2 regions of the Streptomyces sp. NPDC001513 genome follow, and region 1 is predicted to be linked to the other one. Evidence: riboswitches for the same ligand, from Rfam matches in the RefSeq annotation. Region 1 holds a riboswitch; the other holds the start of a gene.
The links. A riboswitch is a leader RNA that binds a small molecule or an ion and turns the genes downstream of it on or off. The one in region 1 is predicted to bind ZMP and ZTP.
Positions count from the first base shown of each region.

Region 1 (4,405 bases):
CGCGCGGACCGCGGGCTGCGCCCGCTGCGCACGGGGCTGGCCCTGATCGTGGTCTCCGGGCTGCTGGACCTGGCGTACCTGGTCGCCAAGTGGGCCTCGGTGGTGGCCCGCTGGGCCGGCCGCGACTGGGTGTTCCTGTCCACGGACGTGGCTCCGCCGCTGGCCTCGGCATCCGCGCTGCTGCTCGGCGCCGGCTTCGTCGTGCCGCTGGTCGGCGGGTCGGCGACGTGGCAGGCCCTCGGCCAGTACCGGCGGCTGCGCCCGCTGTGGAAGGCACTGCGCGGATTCGCCGCGGGCCAGGGCCGGACCGTTCCGCTGGCCTGGTGGTCCCCTATCGGCATCCGGCTCCTGCACCGCGAGTCGGCGATCGACGACGGCATCCTGGCGCTGGCCGGCTGGTTCGATCCGGCCGTGCGCAGCGCCGCGTACGAGGCCGCGCGCGGGCAGGGCGCGAGCGAGGGGCGCGCCTCGGCCGTGGCCGACGCGGCCATGCTGGCCGCCGCGTGCGGGCGCAGGAACGCCTGCGGGCCGGCCGCCGGGCCCGCGCAGCACCCCGAGCCGCCGCGGCTGTCCGACCAGCCGCTGACCGCCCTGGCGCGCGAGTTCCGCAGCTCCCCCGTCGTCGCCGCGGCCGCCCGCTCCGCCGCCGCGGCCTGAGCCCGGCCCTGCCCGGCCCCGAACGGAGAACGCCCCGGACCCATGGGCCCGGGGCGTTCCTCGCACGGTCAGAGCTCCGCGAGGTCCAGCCCGGCCTGCGCGGCGGCCGCCCGGACGGTCTGCTCCAGCAGGACGGCGATGGTCATCGGGCCGACACCGCCGGGCACCGGGGTGATCAGCGAGGCGCGCGCGGCGGCGGACTGGAAGTGGACGTCGCCGACGTTGCCCTCGTTGTACCCGGCGTCCAGGACCACCGCGCCCGGCTTGATGTCCTCGCCCCGGATGAACTCGGCCTTGCCGACGGCGGCGACCAGGACGTCCGCCTGGCGCACGATCGAGGGCAGGTCCACGGTGCGGGAGTGGCAGTAGGTGACGGTGGCGTTCTGCTCCAGCAGCAGCATCCCGGCCGGCTTGCCCAGGATGGCGCTGCGGCCGACGACGACGGCGTGCTTGCCGGTCAGGTCCACGTCATAGGCGGCGAGCAGGCGCATGATGCCGCCGGGGGTGCAGGAGACGAAGCCCGGCAGCCCGAAGCCCATGGCGGCGAAGGAGTGCATGGTGACCCCGTCGACGTCCTTGCCCGGGGCGATCGCCTCGAAGGCGGCGCGCTCGTCGATGTGGTGCGGGACGGGGTGCTGGAGCAGGATGCCGCTGATCTCCGGGTCCTCGGAGAGCGCGGTGAGGGTGGCCACCAGCTCCTCGGTGGTGGTCTCGGCCGGCAGCTCGACGTGGCGGGAGGTGATCCCGGCCTTGGCGCAGCGGTTCTGCTTCATGCGTACGTAGGTGACGGACGCGGGGTCCTCGCCGACCAGCACGGTCGCGAGGCAGGGCGCGGTGCCGGTGCGCTCGGTGATCTTCGCCGCGTACGCGGCGGTCTGCTCCGAGATGCGGCGGGCGAGGGCGGTGCCGTCCATCAGCCGGGCGGTGTCGGTGGCGGCCTCGGCGGGCTGGGCGGCCGGGGCAGTCTGGGCAGTCGTCACGGGGTCTCCTGAACGTCGCTGCGGATCGCGGTTCGCCCAGGCGCGCGGCAGTCGACGTACCGGATGTCCGCAGGTCCGAGGATCCGCAGGTACGCCGGGCCGCTCCCCGGTGGTGATCCACCCGAACGCCAGTCACGGCCCGCAGCCCACTGTAGTCGACATATGCGGTGGATGACCGGCGCCCGACCTGGGACGATCGATACATGACGCGCACTTTCGACCATCTTGTCGCCGAGGCGGAGTCCGTCTCCGTGGACGGCTGGGACTTCTCGTGGCTCGACGGCCGGGCGACCGAGCAGCGCCCCTCCTGGGGCTACCAGCGGCTGCTGGCCGAGCGCCTGTCCCGGGTCCGGTCGGCGCTGGACGTCCAGACCGGCGGCGGCGAGGTCCTCGCCGGGTCCGGGCCCCTGCCCCCGCTGATGGCCGCCACCGAGTCCTGGCCGCCCAATGTCGAGAAGGCGACCCGGCTGCTGCACCCGCTGGGCGCGGTGGTGATCGCCGACTCCGACGAGCCCCCGCTGCCCTTCGGCGACGAGGCCTTCGAGCTGGTGACCAGCCGGCACCCGGTGACCATCTGGTGGGAGGAGATCGCGCGAGTGCTGACGCCGGGCGGCACCTACCTCTCGCAGCAGGTCGGCCCGGCGAGCGTCTTCGAGCTCGTCGAGTACTTCCTCGGTCCGCAGCCGGAGGACGTCCGGCGCGGCCGGCACCCCGACGACGCGGTCGCCGAGGCCACGAAGGCCGGCCTCGAAGTCGTCGATCTGCGCTCCGAACGTCTGCGCACGGAGTTCCACGACATCGGAGCCGTGATCTACTTTCTGAGGAAGGTGATCTGGATGGTGCCCGGCTTCACGGTCGGGCAGTACCGGGACCGGTTGCGCGAGCTGCACGAACGGATCGAACGCGAAGGTCCGTTCGTCGCGCACACCGCCCGCTTCCTCGTCGAGGCCCGCAAAAAGGGCTGAAAGGAGGGTGGACGGATCCACGCCGAATTGGTTGCGCGGCCACAGCGTGGCGCAGGTCACTCAATTCAGCGCGTAACGAATCGACTCGGGCATGCGATGAACCGACAGGTGTCCTCGCGCGGCCCGGAATACAGACCCCCCTCGGGTCTGTTTCCCGAGTCCGCGCGATGATGTCCCGCTTACCCCTTATCTGTTCGCAACGAGAGGCTCCTTGTGTCGCTCAGCCCGTCCCGTACGTTCCCTCCGGAGATCGCCGAATCCGAGGCCCTGGTCGCGCTCGTCGAGCGCGGCCGCGAGCAGGGTCACATCAACGGTGACGACGTGCGCCAGGCCTTCGAGGCCGGCCGCATCCCGGTGGACCAGTGGAAGCGGGTCCTGCGCAGCCTGAACCAGGTCCTGGACGAGGAGGGTGTCGCCCTCCACGTCAGCGCGGCGCCCGCCACCAAGGTTGCCGCGAAGAAGCCCCGCAAGGCTGCCGCCGCCCCGGCCCGCACCGTGGCCAAGAAGGCCGCCGCCGCGCCGCGCCCCATCGGCGCGCGCAAGACCTCGGCCGCCAGCACCGCCACGGCCACGGCCTCGGCGATATCCGCATCGCCGGCCGCCGCCGCCCCGGACGAGGCGTCGGCCGATGCCGCCGCCGAGCCGAAGAAGCGCACGGTCAAGAAGACCGCCGTCAAGAAGACCGCCACGGCGAAGAAGACCGCCACGGCGAAGAAGACCAGCGCCAAGGACGCCGACGAGGGCGAGACCCCCGTGGCGGAGGGCGAGGACTGGGCCGCCGAGGACCTGGCCGACGAGGCCGAGGAAGAGGCCCCCAAGGCCGGCGGCACCCAGGGCTTCGTCCTGTCCGACGACGACGAGGACGACGCCCCGGCGCAGACGGTCATGGTGGCCGGCGCCACCGCCGACCCCGTCAAGGACTACCTCAAGCTGATCGGCAAGGTGCCGCTCCTCAACGCCGAGCAGGAGGTGGAGCTCGCCAAGCGCATCGAGGCGGGTCTCTTCTCCGAGTACAAGCTCGAAGAGGAGGAGGACCACAAGCCCGCGTTCAAGCGCGAGCTGGAGATCCTCGTCGAGGACGGCCGCCGGGCGAAGAACCACCTGCTGGAGGCCAACCTCCGCCTCGTGGTCTCCCTCGCCAAGCGCTACACCGGCCGCGGCATGCTCTTCCTGGACCTGATCCAGGAGGGCAACGTCGGTCTGATCCGCGCCGTGGAGAAGTTCGACTACACCAAGGGCTTCAAGTTCTCCACGTACGCGACCTGGTGGATCCGGCAGGCGATCACGCGTGCCATGGCCGACCAGTCGCGCACCATCCGCATCCCCGTGCACATGGTCGAGATCATCAACAAGCTCGCCCGCGTGCAGCGCCAGATGCTCCAGGACCTGGGCCGGGAGCCCACTCCGGAGGAGCTGGGCAAGGAACTCGACATGACCCCCGAGAAGGTCATCGAGGTCCAGAAGTACGGCCGCGAGCCGATCTCCCTGCACACCCCCCTGGGTGAGGAGGGCGACAGCGAGTTCGGCGACCTCATCGAGGACTCCGAGGCGGTCGTGCCCGCGGACGCGGTGTCCTTCACCTTCCTCCAGGAGCAGCTCCAGTCGATCCTGGGCACGCTCTCGGAGCGCGAGGCGGGCGTGGTCTCCATGCGGTACGGCCTCAACGACGGCCAGCCGAAGACCCTGGACGAGATCGGCCGCGTGTACGGGGTCACCCGTGAGCGCATCCGCCAGATCGAGTCCAAGACCATGTCGAAGCTGCGCCACCCGTCGCGTTCGCAGGTGCTGCGCGACTACCTCGAC
Region 1 covers NZ_JBIAVU010000002.1:626,709-631,113, forward strand. The annotation lists gene ACFYZ4_RS06430 (MAB_1171c family putative transporter) at 1-657, shown strand, start outside; gene ACFYZ4_RS06435 (bifunctional 5,10-methylenetetrahydrofolate dehydrogenase/5,10-methenyltetrahydrofolate cyclohydrolase) at 726-1,571, opposite strand; ZMP/ZTP riboswitch at 1,665-1,783, opposite strand; gene ACFYZ4_RS06440 (methyltransferase domain-containing protein) at 1,841-2,602, shown strand; gene ACFYZ4_RS06445 (RNA polymerase sigma factor) at 2,816-4,405, shown strand, end outside.

Region 2 (4,405 bases), on a different contig from region 1:
TCGCGGGTCAGCTCGATGTGCTGGCGCTGGTCCTCGCCGACGGGGACGGCGTTCGCCTGGTAGAGCAGGATGTCGGCGACCTGCAGGATCGGGTACGTGAAGAGGCCGACGCTGGCGCTGTTGACACCGCCCTTGGCGGACTTGTCCTTGAACTGGGTCATCCGGCTGGCCTCGCCGAAACCGGTGATGCAGTTCATGACCCAGCCGAGCTGGGCGTGCTCGGGCACGTGGCTCTGGATGAAGAGCGTGCAGCGCTCGGGGTCCAGGCCGGCGGCGAGCAGCTGCGCGGCGGAGAGGCGGGTGTTCGCGCGGAGATCCTTCGGATCCTGCGGCATGGTGATCGCGTGCAGGTCGACCACCATGTAGAACGCGTCGTGCGTCTCCTGCAGGGCGACGTACTGGCGAATGGCTCCGAGGTAGTTCCCGAGGTGGAACGAACCGGAGGTGGGCTGGATGCCGGAGAGCGCGCGAGGACGATCAGAAGCCATGGCCCCATTCTCTCAGGTGCGGGGGCGGGCTCGGGCCCGCCGCCGGCCGGATCCTTGCGGGTCGCGCCGACCGGATCCGTACGGCACCGGGGTACCGGACGGTAGCGGCCCGTCCGGATCCAACCCCGACCAAGCGACCGATTCTCCGGCTCGGGGGCGCCCTCAAACGCCGGGCGGGCTGGAAATCCAGCCCCTCCGGCGTTTGAGGTGCGGGGTCCGGGGCGGAGCCCCGGCAGGCGGGCCGTGGGTCAGGACAGCGGGAGGCCGGGGGCCGGGAAGGCGGCCATGAGGTCGGCGACCTCGGCGCGGACCGCGGCCAGGGCCGGCTCGTCCCCCTTGGAGGCGGCGTCGACCGCGCGCGAGATCCAGTCCGCGACCACCGGCATGTGCTCCGCCGACAGCCCCCGCGACGTGAGCGACGGCGTACCGATCCGCACCCCCGAGGGATCGAACGGCTTGCGCGGGTCGAACGGGACCGTGTTGTAGTTCACCACGATCCCCGCCCGGTCCAGGGCCTTCGCCGCGACCTTGCCCGGCACGTCCTTGCCCGTCAGGTCGATCAGGATCAGGTGGTTGTCGGTGCCGCCCGAGACCAGGTCGAAGCCCCGCTCCAGCAGCGCCGCGGCCAGCGCCTTCGCGTTGGCGACGACCGCGTGCGCGTACGAGACGAACGACGGCTGGGCCGCCTCGTGCAGGGCCACCGCGATACCGGCCGTCGTCTGGTTGTGCGGGCCGCCCTGGAGGCCGGGGAAGACCGCCTTGTCGATGGCCTTCGCGTGCTCCTCCCGGCACATCAGCATCGCGCCCCGCGGACCGCGCAGGGTCTTGTGCGTCGTGGTGGAGATGACGTCCACGTGCCCCGCCGGGGACGGGTGCGCGCCGCCCGCGATCAGGCCCGCGATGTGGGCCACGTCCGCGACCAGGACCGAGCCCGCCTCCTCGGCGATGGAGGCGAAGGCCGCGAAGTCGATCGTGCGCGGCAGGGCGGTGCCGCCGCAGAAGATCAGCTTGGGCCGCTCGGCGAGGGCCAGGTCGCGCACGGCGTCGTAGTCGATGAGCCCGGTGTCGGCCTGGACGCCGTACTGCACGCCCCGGAACCACGAGCCGGTCGCCGAGACGCCCCAGCCGTGCGTCAGGTGGCCGCCCATCGGCAGGGCCATGCCCATCACGGTGTCGCCCGGCTTCGCGAAGGCCAGGTACACGGCCAGGTTGGCCGGCGAGCCGGAGTACGGCTGCACGTTCGCGTGGTCCACGCCGAACAGGCCCTTCGCCCGCTCGACCGCCAGGGCCTCGACGCGGTCGATGTTCTGCTGGCCCTCGTAGTAGCGGCGGCCGGGATAGCCCTCGCTGTACTTGTTCTGCAGCACGGTGCCGGAGGCCTCCAGGACGGCCGCGGACACGTAGTTCTCACTGGGGATCAGGCGCAGCGTCTGCGCCTGGAGGACTTCCTCCGCCGCGACGAACGACGCCAGTTCGGGGTCGGTCGCGGAAAGGGCGGGATGGCGGCTCGCGGACATGGCGGGCTCCTCCGGGGTCGATGTGATCGGTACCCCGCGAGGCCCAGGCGAGCGGCCCTGAATGCGGTCGAACGCGCACGACTCCCCCGGAGTTCGTTCTCCGTGCGCCAGTCGCCGTGCGTACCGCCCACCTTAGCCGCCGCGCGACGGCCGCCGCGCGACGCGGAAGGTTTCCGCGTCCGGCATCAAAGCGACGATAAGAAAGCGACGATAAGAAGGGTGACGCCACCCTCGTCACCGCCGCACCGGGCAAGACGGACGATCGGAGACCCCGTGTCGACAACTGCTGAAGTCATCCGCTCCGCCGACGCGCACAGCGCGCACACCTACCATCCGCTGCCCGTCGTCGTCGCGTCCGCGGACGGTGCGTGGATGACCGACGTGGAGGGCCGCAGATACCTCGACATGCTCGCCGGGTACTCCGCCCTCAACTTCGGGCACGGCAACCGGCGTCTGATCGATGCCGCCCGGGCCCAGCTGGAGCGGGTCACGCTCACCTCGCGCGCCTTCCACCACGACCGGTTCGCCGACTTCTGTACCGAGCTCGCCGCGCTCTGCGGCAAGGAGATGGTGCTGCCGATGAACACGGGCGCGGAGGCCGTGGAGACGGCGGTGAAGACCGCCCGCAAGTGGGGCTACGAGGTCAAGGGCGTCCCGGACGGGCACGCCAAGATCGTGGTCGCCGCCGACAACTTCCACGGCCGGACCACGACCGTCGTCTCCTTCTCGACGGACCACGACGCCCGCGACCACTTCGGTCCGTACACGCCGGGCTTCGAGATCGTCCCGTACGGGGACCTCACCGCGCTGTCCCACGCCGTCACCGAGAACACGGTGGCCGTGCTGCTGGAGCCGATCCAGGGCGAGGCGGGGGTGCTGGTGCCGCCCGCCGGGTACCTGAGCGGCGTACGGGAGCTGACCCGCGAGCGGAACGTCCTCTTCATGGCGGACGAGATCCAGTCGGGGCTGGGGCGGACCGGGAAGACCTTCGCCTGCGAGCACGAGGGGGTCGTCCCCGACGTCTACATCCTCGGCAAGGCGCTCGGCGGCGGCGTGGTGCCGGTGTCGGCCGTCGTCGCCGACCGGGACGTGCTCGGGGTGTTCCGGCCGGGGCAGCACGGGTCCACCTTCGGCGGGAACCCGCTCGCGTGCGCCGTCGCCCTGGAGGTCGTCGCGATGCTCCGGACCGGCGAGTTCCAGCAGCGCGCCACCGAGCTGGGCGACCACCTGCACCACGAGCTGGGCCTGCTGGTCGGCGGGGGCGCCGTGACCGCCGTACGGGGCCGCGGGCTGTGGGCGGGCGTGGACATCGCCCCGGGCCACGGGACGGGCCGGGAGATCTCCGAGAAGCTGATGGACCGGGGGGTGCTGGTGAAGGACACCCACGGATCGACGATCCGGCTCGCCCCGCCGCTGGTGATCAGCAAGGAGGACCTGGACTGGGGGCTGGACCAGCTCAGGGCGGTGCTGGCCTGAGCCTCCAAACAAGCCTCAGAGGATCACGTGGGGCAGGAAGCGGGCGTACTCGTCCGTGACCGGCCCCGCCGATTCTCGGATGCCGAGCCCCGCCGCCTCGTCCTCGACGACCCACGCGCCGAGCACCACCCGGTTGCCGTCGAAGTCGGGCAGCGGGGCCAGGCCCTGGAAGCAGTACCGCTCGCCCTCCTCCGGTACGAAGGGCTCGCCGCCCTCGTCGCCCGGTCCGTGCAGGGTGACGCCCGCGCCCTCGCGGCCCAAGAGGGGCTTGGCCACGAAGCCGGCGGATCCGGCCTCGGCCAGCTCGCGCGGTCCGTCGAGGTAGGCGGGCAGCAGGTTCGGGTGCTCGGGGAAGAGCTCCCACAGGATCGCCAGCAGCGCCTTGTTGGAGAGCAGCATCTTCCACAGGGGTTCGATCCAGCAGGTGGTGCCGGTGCCGCCGCCGTGGTCGTACGTGCCGAGGACCTGCGGGCCGAACTCGTCCGTGGCCAGCCACTCCCACGGGTAGAGCTTGAAGCAGCTGCGGATGAAGCCGAGCTTCTCGTCCACGAACCGGCCGGACAGGCTGTCCCAGCCGATCTGCTCGACGGAGAGGGCGTGGGTGTCCAGGCCGGCCTGCTCCGCGGTCTCCTGGAGGTAGGCGACCGTCATCAGGTCCTCGCCGAGCTCGTCGGTCTCGGAGTGCGCGAAGTGCAGCGGGCCGGGCGGCAACAGCTCGGCCTGGCGGCGCCAGGCGTCGACGAGGCGCTCGTGGAGGGAGTTCCACTGGTCGGCGCCGGGGAACCGGTCCTCCATCCAGAACCACTGCGGACTGGCCGCCTCCACGAGGGAGGTGGGGGTGTCGGCGTTGTACTCCAGCATCTTGGCCGGGCTGCCGGAGCCGTCGTAGCGCAGGTCGAAACGGCCGTAGAGGGAGGGCTGTTC
Region 2 covers NZ_JBIAVU010000006.1:437,068-441,472, reverse strand. The annotation lists gene trpS (tryptophan--tRNA ligase) at 1-488, opposite strand, end outside; gene glyA (serine hydroxymethyltransferase) at 737-2,005, opposite strand; ZMP/ZTP riboswitch at 2,040-2,130, opposite strand; gene rocD (ornithine--oxo-acid transaminase) at 2,279-3,481, shown strand; gene ACFYZ4_RS16715 (glutathionylspermidine synthase family protein) at 3,497-4,405, opposite strand, start outside.
Region 2: it holds a riboswitch for ZMP and ZTP, as region 1 does, so the genes downstream of both, glyA (serine hydroxymethyltransferase) here and ACFYZ4_RS06435 (bifunctional 5,10-methylenetetrahydrofolate dehydrogenase/5,10-methenyltetrahydrofolate cyclohydrolase) in region 1, are expected to answer to the same signal.